2 regions of the Lysinibacillus sp. YS11 genome follow, and region 1 is predicted to be linked to the other one. Evidence: riboswitches for the same ligand, from Rfam matches in the RefSeq annotation. Region 1 holds a riboswitch; the other holds the start of a gene.
What was found. Region 1 has a riboswitch for preQ1 ahead of LBYS11_RS02470 (QueT transporter family protein). Riboswitches for the same ligand answer to the same signal wherever they lie in the genome.

Region 1 (17,043 bases):
AGTTTTTCAGAGAACTTCCATTAGGTCATGGAGATGTCAATTTCGAGCTTTATTTTTCAGCTTTACAAGAAATCGGATACAATGGCTATTTAACTATTGAACGAGAAGTGAGATCAAATCCCGAAAAAGACATCAAAGAAGCTGTACAATTCATAGAAAAGTTTAAATAGGGGTTGAATCTAATTTGAAAAAGCAAGATCAAGTACAAATGCGAAGACAAAATAAATATATTGTGCTTGACGCAATAAGGCAGATGGCGCCAATTTCAAGAATTCAATTATCAAAATATACAAAAATGAGCCCTACAACCATTACGCGTATTGTGCAAGAACTAGAAGCTGAAGGCTTTATTCTTGAAGGGGTATCGGAAGAAACAGCCATTGGTAGACGTCCTACGTTAATTCATATGCGCGAAGATGCTTTATATACGATTGGTATAGAAATTGACTGTTTTACTATTCGAATAGGTATATTAGATTTCTTAGGGAAGCTTATTGCCTTTCAGGAAGTCAAATGTAGCATCAAGCATCAATACGAAGAAGCTATATATCTACTTAAACGATCTATAGAAAATATCATGACAGAATATCAGATTGCTCAGGATAAATTACTAGGCATTGGGATAGGAATTCCAGGAGTAATCAATAACGAGGAAGGAATTATCGTTTCCTCTGAGCAATTGAAGTGGGAAAACTGCCATATAAGAGAAGATTTAAATGGTGTTTTTGGTTGTGAAGTCATCGTAGATAATGAATTAAAAATGCAAATCATTGCTGAAATTGGTGATATCTATACGCCACAGTATTCAAATTGTATTTTAGTCGGAATTGGAACGGGAATAGGAGCATCCATATTATTAAATGGAGAAGTGTATCGTGGCATTCAAAATAAAGCTGGAGAAATAAGTCATATAACGATTAATCCCTTTGGTGAAATGTGTCACTGTGGTAAAAGAGGATGCTTATCGATGTATGTTTCTGAAGTTACGCTGTTAAAAAGAACACCTAAAAATCTTAATATTCAATCAATAGAAGAGATTTTGCAGTGTGTTGATCAAGGTGAGCAATGGGCAATCGATATTCAACAAGATGTAGCTACTTTTCTAGCTGTAGCCATCAATAATCTAGTTTGTTTATACGAACCAGAGGCTGTCATCGTCAGTGGAGAAATTATTGAGCACAATGTGACATTTCAAAAACTACTTAGTGAAAAGTGTAAACAGTATATATGGAAGGAATTACAACCCTACTTTGATTTGCAGTTTTCCAATCAATTAAAAGAAGGGGTTGTTAAAGGAGCGGCATTACAAGCACAAAAGCAGTTGCTGTCTGTTTAAAGAAAGGTTGGTTGATTCGTGGCTTACTCAGAATTTTTAAAGGAGTATCGTTCAGGATTAATGGAAAATGTGCATTATGGACAAATGAGTGCTGTGAATCTAACGAAGGAAGAATTCGTCTCTGTAGGTCAAGACTATGAGCCTGTGTATTTTCGTTCTGCAGCAAAACCATTTCAAGCCATTCCCATTTTTATGACTGATTTTATAGAAAAATACGGGATTACTTCAAATGAAAGTGCATTATTTCTGGCTTCGCAAAGAGGTGAAATTTATCATCAAGAGGCATTAGTCTCTTTGCTGGAAAAACTCCCTATTAATGAAAATGATTTAATTTGTGCAGCATCCTATCCATTAAATGAGGAACCTAAAACACAGTATATTCAACAGGGATTTGAAAAGAGGAAACTCTTTCATAATTGCGCGGGCAAGCATTTAGGATTTTTAACTGCATGTTTAGCAAATGGCTATGATGTCAAGCAATATTGTCATCCAGAACATCCACTGCAACAGATGATAAAAAAATATATTGCTTATTTAAGTGAATATGAAATAGAGAGAATTCGTACAGGGATTGATGGCTGTGGTGCGCCTGTCTTTGCGATTCCGCTAAAAAACATGGCCATTGCCTATTTAAAGTTAGCACGACCAGAATTGATTGATGATGAACTAATTCGTGAAGCAGTAATAAAACTTACAGCAGTAATGAATCAAGAGAGTCATATCATTGCAGCGCAAAACTTTATTTGTACAGCATTATTAAAGGACCCTAATATTGTGGCGAAGGGCGGAGCACAGGGTGTATACTGTTTTGCTCTAAGAAATGAAGGAGTAAGTTTTGCCTTGAAAATTATGAATGGCTCCGAAAGTCCGTGGCCCAATGTAATTGCTTCTGTATTGGAACAAATGCAGTATACAAATCAAGAAACAATTGAGCGTATTAAAGCATTGTCTCCTGCATTTGTGCGTAATGATGCAGGGATAGAGGTAGGAGAAATTGTATCTACAATTAAAATTGTATAGAGGTGAAGGCACTTGCATGTTTTGGCAATAGATGGCGGTGGAACGAAAACGATTGCAACAATCTCAACATGTCATGGGCAAATTATGGCGCTAGCAGAAACAGGCAAAAGTAATCCCACATCCATGAGCTTCGAGCATTTTACAGAGACGATAACAGAATTAATAAATAATTTAAAAAGACAACAGCCTCACGAATTTCAACACATTACAAAGTGCCATGCTGGCCTGTCTGGTGTAACAGAAAATAATAATGAGAAAATTACCTATGCATTATTAACCTCGCTTTTACCGAAAGACTGTCAACTATCACTATCGAATGATGGAATGAACGCGCTGTATGCGGGAACCTTGGGGCAGCCAGGCATTGTACAAATTTCTGGTACGGGTGCGATTACACTCAGTATAGATGCATCTGGAAGAATTGAGCGTACAGCAGGATGGGGTTATATTTTTGATGATGAGGGCAGTGGCTATGATATTGGCATTCGCACATTAAAAGCGGTATTTAAAGCATTCGACAAAAGAGGTCCTGAAACGCTTCTAACAGCAGCGGTATTAGAATATTTTCGATTACAATCCGTTCCGCAGATAATTGAAGTGGTATATGGCGAAGGACATCCGCGGGATACCATATCACCTTTAAGTAAGGTTGCAATTGAATGCGCTAAACGTGGTGATGGAGAAGCCAATACAATTATTGATCAAGTGTGCCATGTTTTTTATCAAAGTATAGACGCTTGTTACAAAAAAAACCCGTTTGCACATAAGCAAGTCAAAGTAGTGCTAGCTGGTGGCGTTTTTAATGAATTGGAGCTATTTACTAAAAAATTAATCGCTATTGATAAAAAGAATAGTAATCAGTATGACTTCGTGGGTGCTTATAGCTTACCGGTAGGTGGTGCCGCTTTAGCTGCTTTAAGATTACCATATAATGAGGCAAAGCTATTTATCGATCAATATAATGCAAGTATGAAGAAGTTTTTAACGAATTAATCCCCCCTTAACTTAGCAAGTAGAGAATAGCATATACATGTCTCTACTTGCATTTTGTCAGTCTCCTACTTTAAACATATACCCCTTATATGAATGATGAATGATCATGACGATTCCGATAAGCATAAAATTGGATAATAACGAACTTCCACCATAGCTTAAAAAGGGTAGGGTGACACCTGTGACAGGTAAAAGCCCAATGGTCATGCCGATATTTTGAGTAATTTGAAAGGCTAGTAAGCTTGAAATACCTGCCCCCATTAAAGTCATAAAGGGGTCTCGCGCTACTACCGTAATAACGACAATACGATAGATAACAAAAAAAAGTAGCGCGATTACAAATGCTCCTCCAATAAAACCTAGCTCTTCTGCAATAGCAGAGAATATAAAATCGGTATGTTTTTCTGGTACATAGACATTGTTATGTAGATAGCCCTTGCCCACAAATTCTCCTGACCCGATAGCCATAAAGCCTTGGCGTACTTGAAAAGAAGAATCTGTATATTCATAAGGCTGAAGCCATCCATAAATTCTAGAAATCTGATGTCCTGATAGAGCACCTAAAACCTTCTCTGTAAAAAATTCATTAAATCTGACATAGAGCACTACCAGCGTACTGATGATAACTAGAGGAACAGTCGTAAATACGACAAGAAGCTTTCTATGAATACCTGAAAAGAAAATCATCGGTAAAATCATTGCCATATACAACATGACCATACCTGTATCGGGTTGTCTATAAACAAGTAGCGTAGGAGGAAGGACAATTAGCCCGATTTTTATAAGTAACCAAAAATCTGCTAGATAGGAGGGGCGGACATTTTTCTCTTGATGAGCAATAATGACCTTACTCACAACTATTAAAAAAGCAAACTTTAAAAATTCCGAGGGTTGGAGAGAACCTAAAAACGGGATTTGATACCATGATTTTGCCTGATTGATCGTTCGAGCAATGCTTTCAGGAGCAACAATAAGACCAGCCGTTAAAGCAACTATTAGGAAGTAAAATGGCCATCCAATCTTCTTCAACTGTTCAATATCAAGCAAGGATATTCCAAGCATGATGGTTAATCCGATGACATAAAATAAAAACTGTTTGATAATAAAGGAGCTTGCATACTGTTCAAAATTTACACTACTAGAATGGACAAAAAGGCAACTAATAGCGCCGAGTAAAAGAAGACTTATTACTAAACTCCAATCTAACTTCTTGAATTGCGTCAAATGTAACACCTCCATTCTCTAGTATGAACGCTTACAATGTATGGAAGGTTGCGAATGTTTTTCTAAAAATAGTATGAATAAGTAGCGATAATCTGGCTAATTTAGCGAGTTAAATTACCTAAATAAAACTAAATGATGGGTATAAATTCTTAATATTTCGATTAAAATTTACAAAAATATAACACTGGCTTTATATCTCTATACTATCATTATTGGTAAGAGTTGGAGGAGGAGCCAAGGATCATGCATTTTTTCCGTTTCATTAAGGTGAAGGACAAGTTACTTGTACTCATGATTGTTTGTGTATTATCGAATGTATTGCTAGGTGTATTCAGTGTAGATTATTTAAGGAAAATGTCGTGGCATGCAAGTGAGAGTTACACACAGGGACTTGTCCCAATTGGATGGCTAAATGAGCTAGAAGAATCACAGCGTCGATTAGATTTTATAGTAGATTCGAAGGGTGACGATAAAGAAATGACAGCCATTTTACAAAACATGGCGCAGCCTTTAGATCATCTAGATAGCCAAGAAATTGACAAGAAGATGAGTCATCAAATTAAGAAGTATAAGTCATTGCTTAAGAAGCAGGAAGAAGCCATTGAGAACTTTAAGCAATTGAACCATGGTGAGCTAGATCAGTTTTATGTGCAAACATTTTTACCAATTAGTCAGGAGAGTCATGCATTATTAGAAGACACGCAAAATTATTTGGTTCAACGAGCAAAAGACCAACAGCAGGCTTATCAAAAAGATGTACAATTTGGCTACTGGTTACTAGGTGGCGTATGCTTAGCGGTTGTCTTGCTTGTTATCCTTATCGGCTTTATTGCAACGAAGGCAGTCAATGTGCCAACCCGTCAACTAAAGTCATTATTAAAACGAGCAGAACAAGGTGATTTCACTGCCAATGCAAGTTATGTAGCTCATGATGAGCTTGGTGAAGTAGTTCTGTCATACAATCAAATGGTAACAGAGGTGAAACGACTACTACATACTGTCACAGACAGTGCTTATGAAGTAGAAGAAATGACAGGCAAATTGCAGAAATCCTCTGAGCAATCATCAACAACGACATTAAAAATAGCGAAGGATGTACAATCTATTTCAGAGTCAACGTCTGCTTCTTCTAGTAAACTAGCTTCGAATACTGCTTCCTTAGAGGAGGTTTTAAATGATGTACAGGTTATTTTAGAAAAGGTTCAGGTTGTAGAAAGTTTTGCACAAAAAACGGCCAGAGATGCAGAAAGTGGAACTGAAATTGTACAGGCTAATTTAACACAAATGCAAGCTATTAAGCAGGCGGTTGAAAAATCTAATACAGCTATCTTTAATTTAGTAGAGCGGGCTGCATCGATTGATCAAATGATTGAAGTAATAGAAAGAATAACAGCGCAAACTAATTTACTGGCTTTAAACGCTTCCATTGAAGCCGCTAGAGCAGGAGAGCATGGTAAAGGCTTTGCAGTAGTGGCTAATGAGGTTCGTAAGCTTGCAGAGCAAACTGTTCAATCGACACAAACGATTACATCCATTGTACAAAACATCCATCTAGATTCGAGTTATGCGGTACAAATGATGGAAGGGGTTTTAGTAGCGACTGAAAAAGGTGTAGCTGTTACAGGACAAACTGCGTCAAGTTTTGATCAAATTTTAGAAAAAGTACATACTATTAAGCCATATATTATGGAAGTATCTGCTACGGTTCAAGAGATTGCTAATCACACGCAGAAGGTAAGTGAGGATGCGGGTATGCTGACAGCCTTATCCGATACGAATGCCGTGTCTACTAAGCATGTTGCTACGTTAACAGCTGATCAATTAAAAGCTCAGCAACAGTTCCATAATTATATTAAGGAATTGCGCAAAGTATCAAAAGTTTTGCAAATAGCTGTCAAACGTTTTTCGATATAATTTAATATTAAAGAATAATATTCAAAAAGGGTCTTCTTTGCAAAAAATAGCAAAGAAGATTCTTTTTTGCATGGTTACAAAACTAGCTTATGAAAGTGTAAATGATTTGTGTTTTTGAGATGTACAAATGTGTTTTGTATATTTTTGTAGCACAATATTTTTCTTGTTCTCATATACTGTGAATAAGGGATTGTATGTTCTTTGTAAGGAATATTATTAATATAATTGTTGTATTTTCAAAACGAACACATTATAATGAATTTCATTGAAAGTGTTATTAAATCAATGTTTATTAATGTATTTTTGTACTTTCAGAAAGTACAATTGTTCACATGTGGAGGTTTTGGGAAATGAAAAAGATTATTGTTACTGGAGCACTTGGTCAAATTGGTTCTGAGCTAGTAGAAAAACTTCGTGGTATTTATGGAGAGGACAATATACTTGCTACAGACATTAGAAAGCTTGAACATACTAAGGGCCCATTTGAAATATTGGACGTGACAGATGGACAAAGAATGCATGATTTAGCAAAGGACTTCGGTGCAGATACGATGATGCATTTAGCAGCATTATTATCAGCTACAGCAGAGAGAAATCCATTGTTAGCTTGGAATTTAAATATGGGTGGATTAATGAATGCGTTAGAAGTTTCACGTGAGTTAAATATGCAATTTTTCACGCCAAGCTCAATTGGTGCGTTTGGTCCGTCTACACCTAAGGAAGATACACCACAGGATACTTTGCAAAGACCAACAACTATGTATGGGGTAAATAAGGTAGCGGGTGAGTTATTATGCGATTATTACTTTAATCGTTTTGGTGTTGATACACGCGGAGTACGCTTCCCGGGGCTAATTTCTTATGTAACACCTCCAGGTGGTGGTACAACAGATTATGCTGTAGAAATTTTCTATGAAGCCATCGAACAAGGCAAATATACATCGTATATTCAGGAAGGTACATTTATGGATATGATGTACATGCCAGATGCCTTACAAGCTATTGTAGATTTAATGGAAGCAGACGGTAGTAAGCTTGTTCATCGCAATGCTTTTAATATTACAGCCATGAGCTTCGAACCTTCGCAAATCGCGGCTGAAATCAAGAAACACTTACCAAATTTCACAATGAGCTATCAGGTAGATCCTGTTCGTCAAGCCATTGCAGATAGCTGGCCAAACTCTTTAAATATTGAAGCGGCTCAAAAAGAGTGGGGCTTCAAAGCAGAATATGATTTAGCTAAAATGACGGTAGATATGTTAGAAAAATTGAAAATTAAACTGCATAAAAAAGCAATTTCATAATAGATAGGCAACGGGTGAAGACTAGACTTCATCCGTTTTTTTATATATAAAAGAAAATTATTGGAATATATAGATTAAATTATGAAATTAAAATATAATAATATTCGGAATATTAATAGTATTCAGTTAAATTGATGCTATGATAATTTCACAAGGGGAAATTCACAAATGAAGGGATGATGGGTTTTATGATGCAAGCACCATTAGTTTTAACTAGTTTTTTTAAACGAGCAGAGAGCTATTTTGCAAGAAAATCAATTATTTCACGGACAAGCCCACACAAAATACATCGTTTAACATATGGGCAGTGGGCAAAAAGAACGCGTCGTTTAGCAGATGCCCTTACGAAGCTTGGGATGACAAGAGGAACAAAAGTCGGCTCCTTTGCGTGGAATCAGCATCGACATTTAGAAGCTTATTTTGCTGTGCCTTGCTCAGGGGCAATCTTACACATGGTAAATATTCGTTTATCAGAAGAGCATTTGATCTATATTATTAATCATGCAGAAGATGAGATTTTAATGGTCGATGTAGATTTATTACCGATCATTGAAAATATTGCGCCAAAACTTGAGACAGTGAAACATTATATCATTATGACGGATGAACCAGCTTTGCCAAAGACTACATTACAAAATGTTTTATCCTATGAGGACATATTAGCTACTGCTGATGAAGAATTTCAATTTCCAGAGGATATTGATGAAGAAGCACCTGCTGGTATGTGCTATACAAGCGCCACAACAGGGAATCCAAAGGGGGTTGTCTATTCCCATCGGGGTTTAGTACTACACAGTATCATGCTGAGTATGTCTGACTCTATGGGAATTGCGGAAAGAGATGTCGTGATGCCGATTGTACCCATGTTTCATGCAAATGCATGGGGCTTGCCTTTTGCTAGTGTCAATGTGGGTGCTACACAAGTTCTACCAGGTCCGCAATTTACTTCAGCATTAATAATGGATTTAATCGAACAAGAAAAGGTTACATTAACTGCTGGTGTTCCAACCATTTGGATAGGTGCCCTACAGGAGCAGGAAAAGAAAGAACGAGATATTAGTTCTTTAAGAGCGATATGCTGTGGTGGATCGGCTTCACCAACTCGACTCATTCGGACATTTGAAGAAAAATATGGGATTCCTTATATTGTTGTCTATGGCATGACGGAAACTACACCAATCGTGGCATTGTCTAATTATATGTCATGGATGGAAGATTGGCCGATTGAAAAACGTATTGAAGCTCGAGCGATGCAAGGGATGACAATGGCAGGTATCGAATCTAGTATTATTAATGAGGCGGGTGAGGTACCTTGGGATGGCGAAACAATGGGGGAATTACGTTTAAAAGGCCCATGGATTTCCAACGAATACTATCGTGATGAGCGAACAGCAGATGCCTATCGAGATGGTTGGTTATATACTGGTGATATTGCTGTACGAACAGCAGATGGCTTTATTAAAATTACTGACCGTACGAAGGATCTTATTAAATCAGGTGGGGAATGGATTTCCTCTGTTGATTTGGAAAATGCGCTGATGACTCATGATGCCGTTTTAGAAGCGGCTGTCATTGCCATGCCCCATGCTAAATGGCAGGAGCGTCCATTAGCTTGTGTTGTATTGAAAGAGGGACAATCAGTAACTGAACCAGAGCTTCTTGCTTTTTTAGAATATCAATTTGCCAAGTGGTGGGTACCAGATGCAGTCGTCTTTCTAGAAGAAATTCCAAAGACATCTGTCGGAAAATTCCTGAAAGCGAAGCTGCGAGATAATGTAGCAGAAATTTATCCTAAATCATTGGTATAGGTAAAAGAGCGATTTCCGTAAATGGAAGTCGCTCTTTTTTGAGTTATTTAGTTAGCATGTGGAAGACTTGTTCAACGTCTTTATCGCCACGACCAGAGATATTAATAATAATGCTTTCCTCAGATGATAAAGTTGGTGCTAATTTTAGAGCATGTGCGACTGCATGTGAGCTTTCAAGAGCAGGAATAATACCTTCAACCTTAGAAAGTACTTGGAAGGCATCTAAAACTTCTTCATTTGTCACGGTCACATATTCAGCACGACCAATTGTTTTCAAATGGCTATGCTCAGGCCCCGCACCTGGATAATCTAAACCAGCTGCTATTGAATAGGTAGGGAGTGGGTTGCCTTCTGCGTCCTGAAGTACTAAACATTTGAAGCCGTGTAGCTCTCCTGGTGTTCCTTCGTTCAAGGTAGCAGCTTTGTCTGGCTCTATTCCAATAAGACGAACATCTTCGTCTGCAATATAATCAGCAAATGCCCCAATGGCATTACTACCACCTCCTACACAGGCAAGAACAGCTGTCGGCAGCTTTCCTTCCTTTTCTAAAATCTGTTCACGACTTTCGCGGCTAATCACTGTTTGAAAATGTTTAACCATTGATGGGAAGGGGTGTGGTCCAACTGCTGAGCCTAATAAATAGAAGGTTGTTTCATAGTTTTCTACTAAGTCAGCGAATGCCTCATCTACTGCATCCTTTAAGCGTCCTTGCCCTTTATCGACAGCTACAACTTTCGCTCCGAGAAGTTCCATACGAAATACGTTCAATGCCTGACGTTTTGTATCTTCCAAGCCCATATAAATCGTGCAATCCATTCCAAACATGGCACACGCTGTAGCTGTTGCTACACCATGTTGACCTGCCCCTGTTTCGGCAATCACGCGATTTGCTCCCATACGTTTAGCTAGTAAAATTTGTCCTAATACATTATTGATTTTATGGGAGCCTGTGTGGTTAAGGTCTTCACGTTTTAAATAAATTTTTGCGCCACCTAATTGCTTTGTTAAATTCTCTGCAAAATAAAGAGGGGATTTACGACCGACATATTCACGGAAATAGTAATCTAATTCTTGCTTAAAATCATCATCCTCTTTATACTTTTGAAAATTCTCATCTAGTCTATTTAAAACATTTTGAAGCTCCTTTGGAACAAAGCTTCCACCAAATTCACCGAAATATCCCTTTTTTTCTACTACTGTACTCATCTTAACTCGACTCCTCTATGCTAATTTTTCCAAAAAAAAGCCACTCCAATCCCTCATAAAAAGGACGAGTAACCGTGGTGCCACCTTCATTCGCAATTTTTGCGCGCTTTCCTGCTCCGGTAACGGGGAGCGAAACGGCCTTACATTTGATAAGGCTGCTCTGAAGTCCATTCACAAGTCTGTACTACTGGTTTGCACCAACCACCAGCTCTCTAAAAGTAACAATGCTTGCTACTACTCTTCTTCCTTGCATTTATTAGAAAGAATTGTAGAGTATTTTCAGAATAGTGTCAAGAAAAAAGACGAATCTAAAAAGATCCGTCAGTTAAATCAAATTTTTAAAGTGAAGGCGTTTGTTTAAAACATACATAATCGGTGCACCTACAGCTAATACAACAAATTCACCCGCCGCGACTGTTAGCCAAGTCCAGAAAAATGGCAACTCTAAAGCCAAGTTCAGCTCAAAGGCAATGATAAACATAGTACATGTAAAGAGCAATGTATTAATAATTAAACGTGCCCAAATATTTTTGACAAATTTACAGATTAAAATAAACAGGCCAAGTGTAATCATTGAATGACCTACACCAAAAACTAAATCGTAAATGCCAAGTGGTGAAAAGAGATTAGAGATCAATACACCAATAATAATCCCTACGGCAAAGCGTGGATTAAAGGCCACTAAATGGTTAAACATCTCAGATACTCGGAACTGTACCTCTGTAAAAACAAATGGGGCAACAAGCATGGTTACAGCTATATATAGAGCCGCAATGATACCACTTGCTGCTAAAAATTTTATCTTCATATTCATTTCTCCTTAGTTTTTTTTCGTGGGATGGTTACGAACCACGGTGCTTTCACACAAGTAAATATTCTATTATAGATATCTAGTAGAAGTCAAATGTCAGACTTTGTTTATAATGTCCTATCGTCGCAAAATTGTCATAAATATTTTTTACTATGTTGAAAAAAGAAATCGATTAACTAAAACAGCGTAGTTTAGCGGTTTAAAGCGCCAAATTAAATGAAAAACTAAAATATTTTGTCACTTTTAAAAGTCAGAACATTCATAATGTTGTTGACGGAGCTCGATAATAACGATAATATAGCGATACATTCACACTTTGTTTGGATAAAGTGCGATAGATATTCGAGAATATAATCGGGGGGATTATTTGTGAAAAGCAATGTAAAGAAGTTGTCATTCCTTCTTTTTGGATTAGTGTTGCTTCTTGCTGCTTGTGGTAGCGGTGGCTCAGGTACAGCAGATTCAAAAGGAAATGAAAAAAACAATGCAAGTGAGAGCGGAAATGCAGACGATAAAACATATAAAATCGGGATTACTCAAATTGTTGAGCATCCATCGTTAAACGCAGCAACGGAAGGCTTTAAAAAAGCAATTGAAGATGCTGGCTTAAAAGTTGACTACGATCCACAAATTGCACAGGGAGATAATAGCCTTAACACAACGATTGCTAACAATCTAGTAAGTGCAAACGTAGATTTAATTTTTGCAAACTCTACACCTTCTGCACAAGCCGCTGCAACAGCAACAAGTGATATTCCAATTATTTTTACATCTGTTACAGATGCTGTTGGTGCACAGCTAATTGACTCAATGGAGAAGCCAGGGAAAAATATTACAGGCACAATCGATTTACATCCAGAAACGATTTCTAAAACTGTAGCATTCCTAAAAGAACTTGGTGCGAAAAAAGTAGGGATGGTCTACAATGCGGGTGAGCAAAACTCAGTTGCACAAGTTTCAGAAGTGAAAAAGGTTATGGACGAACAAGTTTTAGCGGTGGTAGAAGCATCAGCATCCACTTCAGCGGATGTAAAACAAGCGACAGAGTCTCTAATTGGTAAAGTAGACGCTTTCTATATTATTACTGATAACACAGTTGTTTCTGCATTAGAATCGGTAATTGATGTTGCCAATACGAATAAATTACCATTAATTGTAGGAGAACTAGATTCTGTAGCACGTGGCGGTTTAGCAGCTTATGGTTTTGAATATTTCGATATCGGCTATGAAGCAGGTCAAATGGCTGTGAAAATTTTAAAAGGTGAAGCGACACCTGCCGATACACCAGCACAATACCCACAAAATCTGAAATTATTAATCAATAAAAAAGTTGCAGATGATTTAGGCATCGAAATTAAAGATTCTTGGGGTGCCGAAATTCTAGAATAGTAAAACGAAGCGGGGTGCACTATCCCCGCTTTATCTTCATTTTACAAGTGATATAAATAATAAAGAGATTTAGGAGATGATTCAACGATGTTTTTAGCATTATTTGGCGCAGTGGAGCAAGGAATCATCTATGCAATTATGGCACTTGGTGTATATTTAACATTTCGGGTGTTAGATTTTCCGGATTTAACGGTTGATGGAAGCTTTGTAACAGGGGCGGCAACTGCAGCAACAATGGTTTTGCTTGGCTACCACCCAATCTTAGCGACTTTAGTGGCAATTGTTGCTGGATTTATTGCTGGATGTATGACAGGAATTCTTCACACGAAAGGAAAGATTAATCCGTTATTATCAGGAATTTTAATGATGATTGCTTTATACTCGATTAATCTACGTATCATGGGGTTAACTGCAGAAAATACGATAGGTCGCCCGAATATTCCACTATTAAACTCTGAAACAATCTTTTCAAAGTTTCAATCTTTTTGGAGTAATTTAGGGATCGATGATGCTATCAATAACCTATTAAAAAGCATAGGCTTTCAGCATGTACCAGGTACATGGAGTGTGCTGATTGTTGTATTAATCATCACGATTTTAATTAAGTTAATAGCAGACTGGTTCTTAAAGACAGAGGTTGGGCTAGCTATTCGAGCAACTGGTGATAATAAACAAATGATTCGCAGCTTCTCTGCAAATACAGACACACTTATCATTTTGGGGCTAGGTCTTTCCAATGCGCTTGTCGCATTTTCTGGAGCTTTAATCGCACAATACTCGAAGTTCTCTGATGTTAGTATGGGGATTGGTATGATTGTGATCGGTCTCGCATCCGTTATTATTGGTGAAGCTATTTTTGGGACTAAAACTATTATCCGTACAACGTTTGCAGTTATTGCAGGAGCCATCATTTATCGTATTATATTAGCTTTAGCATTACGTGTAGATTTCCTTGATTCAGGAGACATGAAATTAATTACAGCGATTATCGTTATTTTGGCGCTGATCTTACCGCAATTTATTAATAAGAGTAAAGAACGTAAACGTAAAGCTAAACGTGCTGCAGAACTTTCACAAGTAAAAAAAGTAGAGCAGGGAGGTAATGGCCTTGCTTAAATTACATGGTATTAATAAGGTATTTAATGAAGGAACACCTGATGAGAAGATTGCACTTGCGGAGATAAACCTACATTTAAAGCCCGGTGATTTTGTGACAATTATAGGTAGTAATGGTGCAGGTAAATCAACGATGATGAATATGATTTCAGGTGCTTTAACACCCGATTTCGGTACAGTATTGATTGATGGTAATGATGTGACAAGTTTGCCTGAATATAAACGCTCTCAATACATTGGGCGTGTCTTCCAGGACCCAATGGCAGGAACTGCACCTACGATGACAATTGAAGAAAATCTAGCATTAGCATACTCTCGAAATAAGCATAGAGGACTACGCAATGGTGTGGACAAAAAGCGTCGGGAATTTTTTAAAGAATCGCTAGAGATGCTTGGTTTGAATCTTGAGAATCGTCTTTCTGCTAAGGTAGGTTTACTTTCAGGTGGGGAACGTCAAGCTTTGTCGCTCTTAATGGCTACCTTCACAAAGCCATCTATTTTATTGCTGGATGAGCATACGGCTGCACTTGATCCATCACGTGCAGAGTTAATTACCCGTATTACGAAGTACTTAGTGGAAAAAGATAATTTAACGACATTAATGGTAACGCACAATATGCAGCAAGCATTAGATTTAGGGAATCGTCTTATTATGATGGATAAAGGCCAAATCATTTTAGAAGTTGGTGAAGATCGCAAACATGAATTAACAATCCCTGATTTAATGTCCGAGTTTGAACGTATTCGTGGGGAAAAAATGAATTCAGACCGTGCTCTATTAGGTTAATATCGAAACGCTCATACACTTGTATGGGTGTTTTTCATAGTGTAAAAAATTTCATCAATAGTGTTTTTATGAATGGTGTAAATGAATGACCGTTGCAGGTTCCCTAATTTCACGTGTGGGGGATGCCGATCTATCTTATGGGAGTCTAGTAGCCTTCCAATCCAGCACATTAATTTAGCAAAGGTCCTCACTACTCTTTATGGAGGGGCGTTGTCACACATCGTTTTTCCGCATTGGTCTCTACTGCTAGTATAAAAGAAAATGAAAAAGACATATTTTCAAGATGGTTGATTGGAGTGGAGCCAGCCTCACTCCTAGGAATTTAGCGTCACAGATGAGACCCTAGGGCGAACGTAAGTGAGTGTAGCGGCTCATCAGACGCCACCTGGACGCTGGCGGAACAGATATCAATCTCTCGCCTTGCCAGAATGTCTCTTTCCGCAGACGATATTGTTTTTTCAACATCAACTAGTTTTAATAATTTTTATTTAGGGAAATTAAACGATCAATAAATTTTATCGCATAAAAAAGCCTCACTTTCAGAGAAGTGAGGCTCTTCATTTTAAACGAGTAAGCCAAATAGTTGAATATCGTTGTTTACTTCTTTGTATTTGAAGCCGAATTCATCCATTCGGGCAAGTAGTCCTTCATATTCAGCACGATCACCTAACTCAATGCCGACTAGTGCAGGGCCACTTTCTTTATTATTTTTCTTGGTATATTCAAAGGTAGTAATGTCATCGTTTGGTCCAAGTACACTAGTGAGGAATTGACGTAATGCCCCGGCACGCTGAGGGAAGCTGACGATGAAGTAGTAAAGTAAGCCTTCGTGTATAAGTGATTTTTCTTTAATCTCCTGCATTCGTCCAATGTCATTATTCCCACCACTGATGATGACAACGACTGACTTACCTTTAATTTCTTCTTTATAAAAATCAAGAGCTGCCACTGATAATGCTCCTGCAGGCTCAGCGATAATCGCATGTTTATTATATAGATCTAGAATGGTCGTACATACCTTGCCTTCAGGTACAAGAACAATATCATCTAAATAGCGACGGCAAACATCATAAGTATGATGACCGACGCATTTTACTGCAGCACCATCAACGAATTTATCAATCCAATCAAGAGCAACTGCGCCACCTTCAGCAAAGGCAGCCTTCATACTACCAGCACCAGCAGGCTCCACACCAATAATTTTACTAGCTGGAGAGAGATTTTTAATGTAGGCAGACACGCCTGACATTAAGCCACCACCGCCAATACTTCCGAATACGTAGTCGATTGGCTCCTCCATATCATTCATAATTTCTACCGCTACCGTTCCTTGACCAGCAATGACATCAAAATCATCAAATGGATGAATGAAGATTTTACCATGCTCTTCACAATAGCTCAACGCGCTTTCAGCAGAATCATCGAATGTATCTCCTGCTAAAATAATTTCCACATATTCACGTCCAAACATACGTACTTGGTCTATTTTTTGCTTCGGTGTTGTTTGTGGCATAAAAATGCTTGCTTGAATTTTTAATTGGGCACAGGCATAAGCTACACCTTGTGCATGATTGCCTGCACTTGCACAGACAACCCCAGCATCGCGCGCTTCATCCTCGATTTTTTTAATTTTATAATAGGCACCACGAAGCTTGAATGAGCGTACATGCTGTAAATCTTCGCGTTTAATATAAATATTAGCTCCGTATTTCTCGGATAAATAGTCGTTTTTTTGTAGTGGTGTGTGCACAACTACATCTTTTAAAAAATGATGTGCAATCAGGACATTCTCCACTTGCACGGTTCTAGTATCAGCAACTTCCATAGTATTCATCCTCCGTTATACGTTTAAAACATTTATCTATGATAGCACACTTTATTTGCTTTTTGTGATTAATTTTTAGTAAATTCTAAATTTTCCGTGTCTATTTTATGATGTAAGCGTTTTATCTTGATATAGCTAATTATTTTATAAAGAAGCAATGTCTCAGACCTAGAATTAGCTCAATTTAAGGGGAGAAAATCTGTTGTTTCAATTCTAAAAAATACTACTCTCATAACAAAAATGGTCAAGCATATACTAGATTAGCTTAGGACAAGTAGGAGGGTATGTAGTGGAAATCATTCAAGGAAT
Region 2 (17,043 bases), 570 kb from region 1:
CAGGCAATGGATGGGCTTATTGGGGACATTCCTGTAGAGCAACGTTTTGAATTTGAAATGGATACAGTGAAGCATTTTGGTTCTTTAGCTGTTGAATCCTTTGCTGTTTCACACGATGCAGCAGATCCAATGTTCTATACTTTTCATGAAAATGATCGCAAGCTTGTTATTATTACAGATACAGGCTATGTCAGTGATCGTATGAAAGGAATTATTCGAGGCGCTGATTCTTTTGTCTTTGAAAGTAATCATGATGTCAATATGCTGCAAATGGGACGCTATCCTTGGTCTATTAAACGTCGTATTTTAAGTGATGTAGGACATGTGTCTAATGAGGATGCAGCAATTGCAATGAGTGAGGTTGTATTTGATAAGACGACCAATATTTATCTTTCACATTTAAGTAAAGATAATAATATGAAAGAGCTAGCACGTATGAGTGTCGCACAAACCTTACAATCTTGTGGCATCCTTGTTGGTGAGCATGTTCATCTATTTGATACGGATGCAGAAGAACCAACAAAATTGGTGACGGTTTAATCATAGGCTATTTAGACAAAATTTGAAGCTGTTCAACGCATAAAAAAATGCATTGAGCAGCTTTTTTTATGCCTATTTTATTTGTTTTTCATCTGATTTTAATGTTTGAATCGTAAGATTAGGGTAACAACTAATTAGATAGCACTCAAAGGAAAGGATGACGAACATGAGCTATTTCCAAGATGATGATAAAAACAGTGATTTCCTTAAAAATGATGAAGTACCAAAATCACCTCTTCAAGAAAGACTAGAGCGCGAGGAGCAAGAAATGCAGACTAAGCGCATGAAAAAGAAAGGTGGAGGAGGTAAAGGCGGCTATTTCTTTAGTGGTCTGGTCGGTGTCATTATAGGTGCTTTACTTGTGTGGCTTATGCTACCGGGACTTGTCAATCAAATGCCTGGAACAACAACAAGTAATACAGGAAAAAATAACACAACAATTAATCAGGTAGCTACAGAAGTAACGACAGATGTGACAACTGCAGTTGATAAAGCCTCACAAGCAGTTGTTGGTATCACAAATATTCAAGAAGTCACAAGCGGAGGTTTTTGGAGCCCACCATCAACGACAACAAAAGAAGCGGGAAGCGGTTCAGGTGTCGTTTATAAAATTGAAGGTGACAAAGCCTTTATCATCACAAATAACCATGTTATTGAAGGGGCAAAGCAGTTAGAGGTCACAATGCCAGACGGAACAAAAGAACCAGCTCAATTAGTGGGTCACGATGTTTGGACGGACCTTGCAGTTATTTCTATTAACTCTAAAAATGTTAAAACAGTTGCGACATTCGGGAATTCGGATGTATTAAAACAAGGCGAAACAGTGATTGCCATTGGTAACCCACTTGGTTTAGACTTCTATGGTTCTGTTACAACTGGTGTTGTTTCTGGTAAAGACCGTTCTGTACCGGTAGACTTAAATGGTGATGGCACAGAAGATTGGCAACAAGAAGTATTGCAAACAGATGCTGCGATTAACCCAGGGAATAGTGGTGGAGCACTTGTGAACTTAGCTGGAGAATTAGTAGGAATTAACTCCATGAAAATTGCTGAATCCTCAGTGGAAGGTTTAGGGTTCTCTATTCCAATTAATTCAGCTATTCCAATTATCGAGGAATTAGAGAAAAATGGAGAAATGAAACGTCCAACAATGGGAGTTTCACTTGCAGATTTAACAGATGTGCCATCATTCTATCAACAACAAACATTAAAATTACCTGCAGAGGTGACAACAGGTGTTGTTGTAACAGATGTCATGAATAACTCACCAGCTTCAAAAGCAGGGGTTCAACAATACGATGTTATTGTAGAGATGGATGGTCAAAAAATTGAAACAACTATTGATTTACGCAAACATTTATATAATGACAAAAAAATTGGTGATAAACTAACATTAAAAGTGTACCGTCAAGGTAAATTAGTCGATCTATCACTAACATTAACAAATGGTAATACATTGTAAAGAAGATGAAAAGCGATGGAGATCTAATCAATCTCCATCGCTTTTTTTATGAGGATGGAGAAAATACTTTTATGAAATATTGTGGATAACTAGAAAATTGTGAATACTAATTCCGCACAGCAAATCGGGAGTAAAAGGCACTTCTTCCATACATGCTATTACTTTGTTACAATAGATTGTGGATAACATAGACTGATTTGTGAATAAGTTTGTGGAAATTTCGGAAAATAAGGAGACATCAAAAAATGGAAAAGTACAGCTGTGAAAGCCATATAGATCACGCTTTAGACATGTTTGTAGCAGAGCAAAAAGTGTTCCCAATTATGGATAAAATCGAAGAGGATAAAAAGTTATCCACAAAGTGTAGCTACTGTGAACAGGCAGCAGAATATATTGTATCAAGTAAATAACTTTACACAATATATAGAGAGTGCTTGTGGATATGTTGATAACTTTTGTGGATAATTTGTTTGTAAATGAATTGTAAAGGTGGATAACGTGTGAATATAACGATTGTATCAGTCGGCAAGCTAAAAGAAAAGTACTTAAAAATGGGGATCGATGAGTACGTAAAACGTCTTGGCGGCTATGCAAAAATGGATTTGGTTGAAGTGCCAGACGAAAAGGCACCTGAACAACTAAGTGAAGCTGAAATGGATATCGTCAAGAAAAAAGAGGGCGAACGCATCCTAACGAAAATCAGTCCAGATGCCTATGTAATTGCCCTAGCCATCAACGGCAAAATGAAAACCTCCGAACAAATGGCTGCCGACATCGAATCCCTCATGACCTACGGCAAAAGCAAAATCGCCTTCGTCATCGGTGGCTCCCTCGGTCTACATGAAGATGTGTTAAAGCGTGCAGATGAGCAGCAATCTTTTGGTAAGATGACACTTCCTCACCAGCTCATGAAGCTTGTGCTAGTCGAGCAGATTTATCGTAGTTTTAGGATTATGAAGGGTGAACCGTATCATAAGTAAGTGCGTTTTTCTTAGTTCTATACATCTAAAAAGCTACATTTTAGAGGAAAGAGAATACCTGAAAGATAATTATATAATGCGAAATTTGTAGAAAAAGTATCAGGCACTATTAATAGTGCCTGATACTTTTTAGTTTTATCGGAAGTAGATTGGGTATTAACTATCATAAGCAAGTTATATAGCAAGAAAGGATTGTAGGAATAATCGAAAGAGAAAGGAGTTATAGCCAACATGTTGTTGAGTAAAAAGTTTTTATTGGTCTTAAGTACAATCGTAGCCTGCATGTTGTCTGGTTGTGGAGAGAAGCAGAAGCTTGAAGATGGATCTGAACTGATCAATAAAAATCAATTTGTTTTTGCTACTTCTGGTGAATTTAAGCCATTTAGTTATATAAATGACGATCTTACAATGTCGGGCTTTGATATTGAGGTTGGTGAAGCGATTGCAAAGGAAATGGGCCTTGAGCCGGTTCAGAAACGAATCAAGTTCAAAGGGATTGTTGAAGGGGTGAAAACGGGAAGAGCGGATGCAGCCGTTGCAAGTCACACGATTAACCCGCAGCGGAGTAAACATGTTTCTTTCTCTACCCCCTATTATTATTCAGGACCGAAAATTTTCACCAGACCGGATAGTAAAATTAGGACTGTTGAAGATTTAGAGGGAAAGGAAGTAGCTGTTGCAAAAGGATCAACATATGCCGATACAGCTTCCAAGTATACAGACAACATCAAAACATATGACAGCGATATTACGGCATTAAAGGCATTAAGCAGTGGGCGTCATGATGCAGTAATTACAGATTTTGTTACAGGAAAAACTGCTGAAAAGGAAGGTTTTAAGATTAAAGGACAACAATTAATTAATCGCAGTGAACAAGCGATTGTGTTGCCTCAGGATAATCCAAAGCTAGTGAAGCGAGTTAATGAATCTTTGGAACAACTTCGGGAAAATGGAACATTGACTCAAATCAGTATCAAATATTTTGGTGAGGACATTACCAAAAAATCAGAATAAACCAATGCTATAAAAGAAAGGAAGTAGTACTTTGCCAAGTTTTTCACATTTTTTTCAAATACTAATGGAAACAAAAGGTGTATTCTTTAAAGCTATGCTTTTAACATTAGAGCTGACGGTGGTTTCTATCTTACTGGGAATCATCATCGGACTAGTCTTTGCCTTATTAAAAATTTCTAATATAAAAATTTTAGAACTTATTTCAGATATATATGTCTATTTGGTTCGAGGAACACCACTGATTGTTCAAATATTTATCCTCTACTTCGGAATTAGCGGGATTTTCCTTCTCCCTGATTTTTGGGCTGCTTCCCTTGCTCTAGCGCTACATAATGGAGCTTATATTTCTGAAATCCTTCGGGGAGCAATTCAGTCAGTCGATAATGGCCAATTTGAAGCAGGACGCTCTTTGGGAATGACAAAGACACTGACATTAAGAAGGATTATTCTCCCACAGGCATTCCGTAGAGCATTGCCGCCTTTAGGCAATCAATTTATCATCAGTTTAAAAGATTCTTCGTTAGCCGCATTTATCTCCATGAATGAGCTGTTTAATGTGGCGACAACACTTGGGTCGAATAATTTCGATGAAATGACCTACTTACTCATTGTAGCAGTCTACTATTTATTGTTGGTAGCGTTGATGACATTTGTAGTGAACCGAACTGAATTAAAATTAGCAGTAAGCGACAGATAGGAGCTGAAAAAATTGGAAACTAAGGAAATGATTAAAATAAGTCAATTGAATAAATCGTTTGGAGACTTACATGTATTGAAAAATATCGACATGACAGTCTATGAGAGCGATGTTGTTTGTCTAATAGGATCGAGTGGGTCAGGGAAAAGCACCCTCCTTCGCTGCTTGAACTTTTTAGAAAGAAAAGATAATGGCAATATTATAATTGAGGGAAATGAAGTCAATCCACGGACAGATGATCTTAACAAGATTAGAGAAAAGGTTGGGATGGTGTTTCAAAATTTTAACTTATTCCCACATAAAACGGTTTTAGAAAATATTATTGAAGCACCTGTTATGGTAAAGGGTGTAGACAAAGAAAAAGCTATCATCAAAGCAAAACAATTACTGAAAAAAGTAGGTTTGGAGGATAAGTCGGATGTCTATCCTAGTAAACTATCAGGGGGGCAAAAGCAACGGGTGGCGATTGCTAGAGCACTTGCGATGGAACCAGACATTATGCTTTTTGATGAGCCAACATCGGCACTCGATCCTGAGCTTGTGGGAGAGGTTTTAACAACCATGAAAGATTTGGCTGAAGAAGGAATGACTATGGTTGTTGTAACCCATGAAATGGGATTCGCAAAAGAGGTAGCTGATTGGATTGTCTATATGCATGATGGGAGAATTATTGAACGCGGCACACCTGAACAATTTTTCAATCATCCAAAAGAGGAGAGAACACGAGAATTTTTAACTGCAACAATGCTTAAATAAAACTAAAAGGTTCTGAACAGTAATGTTAGGATCTCTTATGGTTTTGCATTAAATATTCGATTACTAGATAAAGCTTGTACAGAAAAACTGTACATAGACTCGTTACAGCCAACCTTATCATGAGTAAGTGAAATTTAAATAGCAAAAGGAGAAATTGCAAAGCGCAATTTCTCTTTTTGCTGGAACCGTACTTATTTAATTATAACTCAACTTCGGTAACTTCATTATTACCATTACCATTGCCATTGCCATTGCCGTTGCCGTTGCCATTGCCGTTACCATTACCATTGCCCGGCTTTTCAACCAATACATCAAATGTTAATGTGTGGTCACCATACGTTGCTGTAATTGTCGTAGTACCTTGACCTTTACCTTTTACAGCCCCTGCTTTTACAGTAGCTATTTTATCATTTGCTACTTCGTAGGTTGCAAGCGTAGTAACATCTTTTTCTGTTGTTCTACCCTCAAAAGTAGTTACTTCAGTAATCTTAACCATAACCTCTTTACCTATTCTAGTTTCAACCTGAGCTTGGTCAATTTCTAGTGTTATGATTGGTGTTTCTACAACAGGTGCTTTTACTGTAACATTTACCGTAACTTCATGATCACCATATGAAATAGTAATCGTAGTCGTGCCCTCACCTACAGCAGTTACTAATCCATTTGCTATTGTTGCAACATTTTCATCTCCCACAACATAAGTTGCTTTTGAAGTTACATCTTCCTCTGTTGCTTCACCTTCTGGAGGAGTAGATGTCTCTGTTACCGTAAGTTGTGCAGATTCCCCAGCTGTTAGGTCTAGCTCAGTTGGATTGACAGAAAGTGTTACTTTTGGTTCAACTACATCTTTTTCATATATTAGTGCTTCACCAACATTCCCTGCAGCGTCTTCAATTTTTACTGATACAGCATTAGTTTCTGATGTTACTGGGAATGTGAAGCTACCGTCTTGATTTAATTCAAAAGGAACTGGCGCTTGTATTTCGCCATTCACAGTAGCAATATAGGAAGCTTTTAATTTATCATTTAAATTGTAGTTTAAACCATATAAATATAACTCTTCATTGTAGTCGATATACTTATCTGTTACCTTTCCTGTAGTGACACCTTCAGCTACTGAACCAGTAATTTCTGGTTTAGTTGTTTTCACGATAATTGGTCCAACATAATCGGAAACTACCCCTGATGCCGCAAGACCAGTAAAGTCAATAGTATAGAGACCATCTGGAATTGTTGTGGCAGGTTCTGTTCCCCATGGTTTGTATTGCCCAGCGATATTCAGCGTATAAGAGCCTTTTCCTAGCGCAGTACCTGCATGTAGATAACCGATGTAGCCATCACCATATTCTCCACCTTGAGGATTCATAATATCCCATAGCTCGATATAGTTAGTTGTTACATCGCCAGTTAATGTAAATGAAAGTACAGCTGAATCTTTCGCGCCATCTCCATTAAAGGAGAGGTCTGTTTCTGTAATCTTTAAATCTTTAATTTCAGTTACTGCCTCGCTTCCAAAGTCAGCTGCGAATGGCAATGAAATTTCTGTAGCACCACCGCTGATGTGAATATACCCCAGTATTTCCGAGCCGTTTGGAGCTGTAGCTTGTGAAGCCGTTAATGTAAGATTTAACACTTGCTCACCAACTAGATTAAATGTTGGCTGGTCGACTGTAACAGTTGCATCACCAAATGATTTTGTCACATCAATTGATACATTATAATTACCGCCGTTCCCCTTTATATCTTTTACTAAAACTTGTTTCGTTACGGAAATATCCTGGTCTTTAAGTGATTGTGGACCAAAAGTAACTGTCCCTTTTAAGTTTTCTGAAACAGCTCCTGTTCCATCTAAAATTGCACTATCCAATGCATAGGCAAGAATTTCTGGATGTGCTGCAGCATAAGCATTTACACGACCTGCACCTTGAGAGAACACATCGTATTTTGTTTTATCTAAAACCTTTGCTGTATTAGAAAGCGCCACTTTTATGTCGAACGCATTCCAATCAGGATTTGCTTGTTTAAGTAATGCAACAATACCTGTAATATGCGGTGTTGCCATAGAGGTTCCTGTTTTACGATCATATGCCTCTGCGTAATCTGCATTAGGGAAATCCTTTTTATACATTGGAATCGTTGACATAATGTTTGTTCCAGGTGCACTTACATCTGGTTTAATATCAAAGTTTGGCGTAGATGGTCCACGGGAGCTTGAATCGTTTACTTCATCCCCCAGTGTCTTTGTGGAAGTAAATTGACTAAAGCTAACTTTTCCAGTTCCACCGGCTAATGCAGCACGAATTGCATTGCCATCCGTTTGGGACATATCAAATGTTGGTAGAAAAGCAAAGGAATCACCCAGGAATGTACCTGAAATATTAGGTGCATTTGTTCCACCAGCAAAGTTATGAATAATTGTGGCGACTGCTCCATTTGCCTTTGCATTCGCAATTTTATCAACAAATGCGATACTGCCACGAGAGATTAATGCCACTTTACCTTCTACATCGATTCCCTCATAGTCTTTTACTTCTCCGTTTCCAGGAATAGCAACTAGGTCAAATTCTCCTTGAAGCTGTGTTGCTAAATCCCTTCCAAAAGTTGTGCCCATTAATGGGAGCTGTTTTGTTAAGTTGTAGTCACCAACTGTAACATTCACTTCACCGTTATACATTGTTTCTGGATTTGTTGTGTTACCCACAGCAATTCCTAAACGAGCGGTTGCAGGCGTGCCCATTGTTCCTCGATTTGGGCCGGAGTTCCCTGTTGCAATTACTCCGATTGTTCCAGCCATCATTGCATTATTAATAGCAAATGAACCAGCGTCCGTTTCAGAGTTAGCCCCCCCACCAAGAGAAAGGTTGATTATGTCCATTTTTTCTGTTACAGCCGTTTCAATTGCTTTAACAATACCAGATGTAGCCCCACTTCCATATGCACCAAGAACACGGTAAGCATAAAGGTCTACTTTGGGAGCAATTCCTTTAATGCCGAAATTGTTAGCTCCAATTGCTGCAATGGTTCCAGCAACATGGGTACCGTGAGAAGTATAGAACGAGCTTCCCTTTTCATTAAATTCAGGTGTTCCAGCAGGACGCTCAGAAGGCAAGGTTTCCGATGCATCGTCATCTGCCCGAGGCTTTGTGTAAGTTGATGAATTTGGAATGAAGTTTTTCCCACCTTTGTAAATTCCAGCGAACTCAGGGTGATCTGCGTCAATACCAGTATCTAATACTGCTACCTTTATACCTTGTCCTTCAATTCCTTCATTCCAAAGCTGTTCGATGCCGAGGAAAGAAATACTTGTATTCATTTGAGCCTCTAATTGATCTTCCTTAATCAGTTCTGATGATTTCATTGTATTATCTTCAGATGCGTAAACAATTGCATCAGGTTCAATTAATGTTATTCCTTCTATTGAAAGCAGCTTTGGGAGATCATTTGCTTTCACAGTTGCTGCAAAACCGTTTAAAACAGTATCAAATGTGTAGCCTTGAGTCATTTGAACATTTTTAGTAGCTAATTCTTTCTTAACTTGTGCTTGTTGAGATTTTACATTTGATCGAACTTCATTTGCTCGCGCATTAGAGAACATTTGGCCTTTCAATTGGCTCATTCCTTGCTCTAGTGCCACAGGCTTTTCAGATAAATGTACGATGACTGCAACTTCTTGATTGCCTGATACATTTTGTAAGCTTTCGTGAAGAGTTGGACCATCTTTAGACAAGCTTAGCTGTTCAGCGATAGCCGCCTTTAATTGAAGTATACTTTCACTTTGGCTATCCTGCTTGAATGGCTTCGAATCTTCAGCATTAGCACTCGATAATGGAACCAATAGAAAAAGCACCATAACGAAAGCTATCATACTACTTAAAAACTTCGTAAACTTAAACTTTTTCAAATCTCATTTCTCCCTCCGCTCTTAATTATCACACTTTTCAGTTTAGTGTGATATTTCCAATTTATCACAGGTGAGATAATTCGAATATCGGAATATTGAAAAATCTCAAAATATTGATAATTAGTATTACTTTGTTAAAAATGGATTAATTCTATTTTCCTAGTAATTTAATAAAAAAGTAGAACTTTCAAATGAGTATTGACTTACAGTGATTCATACTTTTTATCATTTAAGAGTTTTATAAAAAATCCATTTGACGTCCTGTATTATTTTTTGTACGATATTGTAGAAAAGAATGCCCGGACTAGAACGGGAGAGGTTCATAGCTGATACCCTCTATAAAAAACTATGGAAACATGACAATATGCCATGTCCATATCGGACGTGGCTTTTTTTATCTGTTTACTTATGTTTTAAATAGAATGATTGGTGATGCCTCTCTTGAAAAGTGTTGGGAAACATTTTACAAGGAGGTTTTTTTATGTCTGGCAGAAGTCATGAAGAAGGATTAAAGGATTTGACCCTATTAGGTAATCAAGGTACAAAGTATTCCTATGATTATGCACCTGAGGTATTAGAGGCAGTGGATAATCTTCATGCTAATCGAGATTATTTTGTTAAGTTTAATTGCCCAGAGTTTACTAGTTTATGTCCGCTTACAAATCAGCCGGATTTTGCAACGATGTACATTTCATATATCCCAGATAAAAAAATTGTTGAAAGTAAATCTCTAAAGTTGTATTTATTCAGTTTTAGAAATCACGGCGATTTCCATGAAGATTGCGTGAATATCATTATGAATGATTTAATTGCATTACTTGATCCAAGATATATAGAGGTTTGGGGGAAATTTACTCCACGTGGGGGTATCTCGATTGATCCATGGTGTAACTATGGGAAGCCAGGAACTAAATACGAAGAAATCGCCAATTATCGTTTAATGAACCACGATCTTAACCCAGAAAAAATTGATAATCGATAAATGAAGCAAGACAGAGGTTTTTAGCTACCCTCTTAAAAAAACTAAGAAGAAAGCAGCACTTTTTCTTAGAGTGCTGTTTTTTCGATATAAGGGAGTCTTTATAGATGAAAAAGGAAAAAGCAATTGTAGTATTTAGTGGAGGTCAGGACAGCACAACTTGTTTGTTCTGGGCAAAAGAACGCTTTGAAGAGATTGAGGCAGTAACTTTCGATTATGGTCAAAGGCATCGTCTTGAAATTGACTGTGCGAAGGTGATAACAGAGGAGCTTGGTATCAAGCATCACATACTTGATATGTCTCTCCTGAATCAACTTGCTCCGAATGCATTGACACGACAAGACATAAAGGTGAAGGACGGAGAAAATGGTGAGCTCCCATCGACTTTTGTGCCTGGCCGCAATCTCCTTTTTCTTTCATTTGCGGGCGTTTTAGCGAGCCAAGTAGGGGCAAAGCATATTGTAACAGGTGTTTGTGAAACTGATTTTAGTGGATATCCGGATTGCCGAGATGTCTTTATTAAATCCTTAAATGTAACGTTAAATTTATCGATGGATGACTCCTTTGTGGTTGATACACCCTTGATGTGGCTGAATAAGGCACAAACATGGGAATTAGCTGATCAGCTTGGTGCACTTGAGTTTGTACGACAAAGAACGTTGACTTGCTATAACGGTGTCATAGCAGATGGATGTGGTGAATGCCCAGCATGTAAATTGCGAAATAAAGGGCTTGATGAGTATTTAAGTTATAGGAAGGAGTCTTAAGGCATGTCAGATTTTAAAATCGTTGAGAGACTCCAGAGAATTGATGTGGATATTCAAAGAAATCAATTGAAATATCATGCAAAGCGTGTTCTCATAAGCAAAGAATTTACCTTCGATGCTGCCCATCATCTACATCATTATGAAGGGAAATGTAAAAATCTACATGGGCATACCTATCGAGCTATATTAGGACTGAGTGGCTACACAGATGAACGTGGTTTGATGATTGATTTCGGCGATATAAAAGAAATATGGAAACATAAAATAGAGATTCATTTGGATCACCGTTATTTAAATGAAACGCTTCCACTCATGAATACGACGGCAGAGAATATTGTTGTTTGGATTTACGAAAAGTTGACTGAGGCTTTGCTTGATGAAGGATATAACGGTGTACGTGTAGAGTTTATCAGGCTTTACGAGACTCCAACAAGCTATGCAGAAGCTAGAAGGGAGTGGATGGAAGTTGAGTAAAGTACCTGTTATCGAGATTTTTGGGCCAACGATTCAAGGAGAGGGTATGGTCGTTGGCCAGAAGACAATGTTTGTAAGAACTGCGGGCTGCGATTATTCCTGTTCTTGGTGTGATTCATCGTTTACGTGGGATGGCAGTGGAAAGCACCTTATTGTCCAAATGACAGCGGAAGAGATTTGGTCTGAGTTGAAACGTTTAGGGGGCAATGGTTTTTCATTTGTCACAATTTCAGGCGGCAATCCTGCACTCAATCCGAATTTAGCAGAGCTTATTGCCATTTTAAAAGAAAATGACATAAAAATCGGGGTAGAAACACAGGGGAGTAGGTGGCAAAAGTGGATGTATGAGATTGATGAACTGACAATTTCACCAAAGCCACCTAGTTCTGGAATGACCACAGACTACTCGGTGCTCTCTTATATCTTCGAAAAACTTAAAGATCGGAACAGCAATCACCATGTATCCCTCAAAATAGTCGTTTTTAATCAAGAGGATTACGATTATGCTAAACAAATTCACCATCGATATCCCATGATTCCTTTTTATCTTCAAGTCGGTAATGATGATCTCACGGCAACTGATAATTCACAATTAATGATGAATTTATTGGATAAATATCGTGCACTGATTGATAGAGTAATGAAGGATGAGGATTTAAGAGATGTTAAAGTACTGCCACAGTTACATGCCCTTGTGTGGGGAAATAAAAGAGGCGTGTAGGGTGCTCTTACAAAAATTAAATTTACTTGAGGAGTAATAGTTTGAGAATATTATTTTATTTATTATCTATTGTTATTGCTAATGTGGTAACGGCAGCATTTGCACCATTCCATTTTGGTATGTTTATTGTTCCAATGGGAACGCTTTTAATTGGGGCAACCTTTATTTTTCGGGATCTAGTACAAAATAAATATGGTAGAAAAAAGACGTATTTATTTATTATTACAGCTTTAATTTTATCAGCTGTGGTGTCATTCCTACTAGGTGATACACTTTTAATTGTGGTAGCCTCAGCGCTATCATTTGTTGTCGCTGAAACGGCTGATACTGAAATTTATACTCGATTAAAATTACCAATGGCTTGGCGTGTGTTCTACAGTGGTATTGTTGGAGGATTTCTAGATTCTGCAATTTTCGTAGTAATCGGCTTAAGTCCACTTGGTGCCAATATATTGCCATGGGAAGCGGTACCTGCCGCCATTTTGGGGCAAATTATTGTGAAGACGATTATACAAATGATTGGCGCAATTATTTTAAATAAAGTTGGGCCAATGAAAGAAAAATATATTATTCCAGAATAATTATTCCTTATTATGAAGATACGGATCACAAGTAAGCTTTTTAAAAACAGGCCCATTCGCTTTATTCGAATGGGTCTGTTTGATTTATATTCTTTCTAAGGTACCTCTTGCATTTTTTATGCTGTTTTCTTTTGTTTAAGGTCTAAATGATAACTAAAGAAAGTTAGTAGACTTGCACTGACGGCAACTATACCACCGACCCATGTGACATTCATCAAATTTCCTTGATGATATACAATGCCGCCTAATGCAGACCCAAAAGCGATGCCTACGTTACTTGCCACGGGCATAAGAGAAGCAGCGAGTCCTTTAGCATCTGGTTTATAAATTTCGGCCAAATCTATTAAATAAAGTTGAGTAGATGTTGTTAAGAGGATGGCCATTAGTGACATTAGTCCGATGTTCGCTAATCCTAAAATAAAATGGTTTGTTGTCCAAAATAAGCTTGTCAATACAATAGCTTGTGCGAGAAAGACAAACCGAAGTCGGCCGATGGCATTGTGAGTGGCAATTTTACCGGCAAGAATGTTGCTGAAAATCGAAAGAAAGCCGTAGCCGAATAAGATTAAACTTATAGAATTATTTGGTGCACCCATTCCCTTTAAAATAGGAACAAGGTACGTAAAGACTGCATAGGTTGCACCAAACCCGAGAGCAGGAATGAAAAAGGCAATTAAAATTCGAGGCTGAATCATTAAAGAAAATTGATCCCGTATTGAGCTTCGTACTTGGCTGAGTCGAGTAGGTAAGACAAAAAAAGATGCCGCAAACGCCAACCCTCCGAGAAGAGTGGTTAACATAAAAGTGGCATTCCAGCCGTACCATTCAGCGATTACAATTCCAATGGGTACTCCAACTACATTGGCCAGTGTAAAACCACCGAAAACAAATGATATAGCAAGGCCGCGTTTATTAATTGGCATGGTTTCGCTTGCAACAATCATGGCTAGAGAGATCAATACACCTGTTACAATCGCGGTCATAACCCGAAGTATAAGGAGCATAATATAGCTCGTTGAAATTACACACAGAGCATTTAAGGCAATGAAGGAACCTATCAAAAACAACATCCATTTACGCTTTGGAAAATGGCTTGTTGCTGACATCACGAGTGGTGTAGCGATGGCAAATGTGATAGCGAACGCAGAAACGAGTGTGCCTGCTTTTGCATTTGTCATATGAAGGCTTGAAGAAATATCAGTTAAGATCCCGACAATAACAAATTCGCTTGTCCCAAGAACAAATGTTAAGAATGCAAGTGTTAAGATAAGTAACCAATGTCGCTTGGATAACTGTGTATGATGCATAAATACCTCTTTCTTTGAAGAATGTAACTGTGCTACTTAGTAGACACACAATTTAAACATCATATCATAAAATGCATTTATGAGAAATTAGATTGGTTTTCTGTAAATAACAGTGTTTGTTTCCGGTCATTTTCCTTTTAAAGAAGGATTTTGTAAATATTACTCGAATTTTTTAAATTGGAAGATTAACTTTACAATTTTATCAATTTGATATCTATACATAATAAGGGGATAAGGGGGATTCACATGATTCAATTCCTTCAGATGGGAGCAAATACAGTTATAAGTTCCCAAAAAGGTAGTGTTACTATTAGCTACGAAATGTCTAATTCGATCGATATTTCGTTAACTGCATTCCTTTTAACGGATGTAAACAAGGTACAAGGAGATAGCGGCATTATATTTTATAATCAACCAACTAGCTTATCTGGTGCAGCTACCCTGATACCACCTGAGAATGTAGGGAATATAAAAATACATAAAATGAATTTCGACATGAGTAAAATCCCTGAAGGTATTACTAAAATAGCTATAACACTTACAGAAGATAATAGCCGAGGTTTTTCAAATGTGAAAAATTTAAAGGCAGAAATACGTACTGATAACAATATTATCAATTTAGCACCAGCTAATTTTGCAAATGAAAATGGAATCGTAGTATTAGAATTATATCTAAGAAATAGTCAGACAAAGGTGAGATCTATTTGGCAGGGATTTGATTCTGGGTTAGAGGGGTTATGTGAAAATTACGGTGTTGAGGTTGAACCTGAAGAACAAAACAAGCTTTCTGAATCAACAACTATAAAAAAACAAATGCTGATAGAACCTGATCAATCATTAAATGTTCCAGAAAGTACAAATAGACAAAACATGTTATCACAGATAAATCTTGAAAAGGTAAAGGGGAATGTCAGTCTCACCAAAGGTCAAAAGCCAGTTATCATTGATAAAACGCCTGAAATTACTGCTACGGTATCATGGCAAACTGGTACTGACTACGATATATATGCTTTAGTCTATACAAAGGATGGTCAGCAGATCGATGTAGCTATGTTTGGGGCGAAAAATACACCCCCACTTAGGAGTTTTCACAACGGGGTAGTCGAACACATGGGGGATGTTGGGAGAGATGCTGGTTCAACAAAAACTGAAGTAATCAAATTGAGATTAAATAATAATGTTTTAGCTGTTGTTCCTGTGGTTTATTCCGCCCAATCAAATGGCACAGGCTCATTCTACAGATATAAGGTGTCTATGAGTATAGATAATCATAATGGAACCTCCGTTACTATTTTTGCTAAAAATGCTAATAATAATGATAGAATTTATTCCTGTGTGCCTGGAATACTTCATAATACTCCAGATGGTGTGATTATCAGCCCATTAGAGCTTTATAGTGAACCAAATTCTGAACGTAGACCTAAGCTGAAGATGGGCTCTTCTAATATGGTAGAAGTTCTAATGGATAAAGGCCCAATAAATGATTACAAGTAAAAGCAAATAAAAAGGAGAGTGGCGAAGCCAATCTCCTCTTATTTATTCTCCTTTAGTTCGTGGGCAATATACGTAGCTAGTAATTCACGGACTTCATCCGTAGAATGTGCACCCAGTAATTGAACTCTCAATTGACTAGCCCCTTTGAAGCCACGTACATATATTTTAAAGAAACGTTGTAATGCTTTAAATGAACGTGTTTCGAATTCCTTGGAATAGTGGTCATGAAGGTTAAGGTGTAAGTATAGTAAATTAAGGTATTCTTTGGCACTATGCTCTTTAGGTTCCTTTTCAAAGGCAAATGGGTTTGAAAACACCCCGCGCCCAATCATTACACCATCGATACCGTATTGCTCAACTAGTTTTAGACCTGTTAAACGATCAGGAATATCACCGTTGATCGTCAGTAATGTGTGGGGAGCAACTTCATCACGTAGTTTTTTGATATCTCCAATTAATTCCCAATGTGCAGCGACCTTGCTCATCTCTTCCCTTGTACGGAGATGAATAGAAAGATTGGCGATATCCTGTTTTAAAATATGTGTAAGCCACTCACGCCATTCTGCTACATCCGTAAAGCCAAGTCTTGTTTTGACACTGACGGGTAAGCCTCCTGCTTTGGCTGCTTGAATAATATCTGCGGCTAGGTCAGGATGAAGAATTAATCCAGCTCCTTTACCTCTTTCTGCTACATTATCAACTGGGCAACCCATATTAATATCAATTCCCTTAAAGCCTAATTCCTTCATACCAATACTCATTTGACGAAAATGTTCAGGGTTGTCTCCCCAAATATGTGCAACAATAGGCTGTTCATCTTCTGTGAAAGCTAAGCGGTTACGTACATTATCTAACCCATCTGGATGACAATAGCTCGTCGTATTGGTGAATTCCGTAAAATATACATCGGGTCTCCCTGCTTCCTGAATGACATGACGAAATACAACATCTGTCACATCCTCCATTGGAGCTAAAATGAAGAATGGCCGTGGTAAATCAAGCCAGAAATTTTTTTGATTCATTGCTAAAAATCCTCTCTTTCCAAAATACTACCTTGCAAAAAGATATCATATTTATTTTATTTCTACATAGTTAATTGGCTTAGCTTAAGGATAGAAATGCATCATTGTAATTAGACTTTGGCTCTCTTAGATTAGAAAGTAATTAAAAATATCCAGCAAAATCCTGTATTATCTATAATGATATAATATGTAATATAATGTAGAAATTTAGGGGGGGAGAGTTGAAGTGGGAAAATATAAATATAAAACAATCGATGTGAATGATGTACCCACAATGGCTGAATTACTCGAAAATAGACAGAGCCTTGAGGGTGAAGTATATCCATTTCTAAACAACAGCTGTCTTCA

Region 2: another riboswitch for preQ1. It lies ahead of queF (preQ(1) synthase); the one in region 1 lies ahead of LBYS11_RS02470 (QueT transporter family protein).

Annotation. Positions count from the first base shown of each region.
Region 1 covers NZ_CP026007.1:520,371-537,413, forward strand. The annotation lists gene LBYS11_RS02420 (sugar phosphate isomerase/epimerase family protein) at 1-170, shown strand, start outside; gene LBYS11_RS02425 (ROK family transcriptional regulator) at 185-1,336, shown strand; gene LBYS11_RS02430 (asparaginase) at 1,355-2,356, shown strand; gene LBYS11_RS02435 (N-acetylglucosamine kinase) at 2,369-3,349, shown strand; gene LBYS11_RS02440 (FtsW/RodA/SpoVE family cell cycle protein) at 3,407-4,573, opposite strand; gene LBYS11_RS02445 (methyl-accepting chemotaxis protein) at 4,817-6,487, shown strand; gene LBYS11_RS02450 (L-threonine 3-dehydrogenase) at 6,838-7,791, shown strand; gene LBYS11_RS02455 (long-chain fatty acid--CoA ligase) at 7,980-9,599, shown strand; gene trpB (tryptophan synthase subunit beta) at 9,643-10,806, opposite strand; T-box leader at 10,864-11,063, opposite strand; gene LBYS11_RS02470 (QueT transporter family protein) at 11,132-11,614, opposite strand; PreQ1 riboswitch class I at 11,621-11,665, opposite strand; gene LBYS11_RS02475 (ABC transporter substrate-binding protein) at 11,987-13,006, shown strand; gene LBYS11_RS02480 (ABC transporter permease) at 13,094-14,122, shown strand; gene LBYS11_RS02485 (ABC transporter ATP-binding protein) at 14,115-14,909, shown strand; gene ilvA (threonine ammonia-lyase IlvA) at 15,472-16,734, opposite strand; gene LBYS11_RS02495 (TerC family protein) at 17,024-17,043, shown strand, end outside.
Region 2 covers NZ_CP026007.1:4,536,193-4,553,235, reverse strand. The annotation lists gene LBYS11_RS22855 (MBL fold metallo-hydrolase) at 1-540, shown strand, start outside; gene LBYS11_RS22850 (S1C family serine protease) at 707-2,002, shown strand; gene LBYS11_RS22845 (CxxH/CxxC protein) at 2,248-2,412, shown strand; gene rlmH (23S rRNA (pseudouridine(1915)-N(3))-methyltransferase RlmH) at 2,503-2,982, shown strand; gene LBYS11_RS22835 (transporter substrate-binding domain-containing protein) at 3,214-3,996, shown strand; gene LBYS11_RS22830 (amino acid ABC transporter permease) at 4,028-4,693, shown strand; gene LBYS11_RS22825 (amino acid ABC transporter ATP-binding protein) at 4,721-5,449, shown strand; gene LBYS11_RS22820 (S8 family serine peptidase) at 5,649-9,350, opposite strand; PreQ1 riboswitch class I at 9,660-9,706, shown strand; gene queF (preQ(1) synthase) at 9,832-10,332, shown strand; gene queC (7-cyano-7-deazaguanine synthase QueC) at 10,437-11,096, shown strand; gene queD (6-carboxytetrahydropterin synthase QueD) at 11,100-11,570, shown strand; gene queE (7-carboxy-7-deazaguanine synthase QueE) at 11,563-12,291, shown strand; gene LBYS11_RS22795 (VUT family protein) at 12,333-12,872, shown strand; gene LBYS11_RS22790 (MFS transporter) at 12,989-14,179, opposite strand; gene LBYS11_RS22785 (TerD family protein) at 14,426-15,673, shown strand; gene LBYS11_RS22780 (tRNA dihydrouridine synthase) at 15,712-16,695, opposite strand; gene LBYS11_RS22775 (GNAT family N-acetyltransferase) at 16,922-17,043, shown strand, end outside.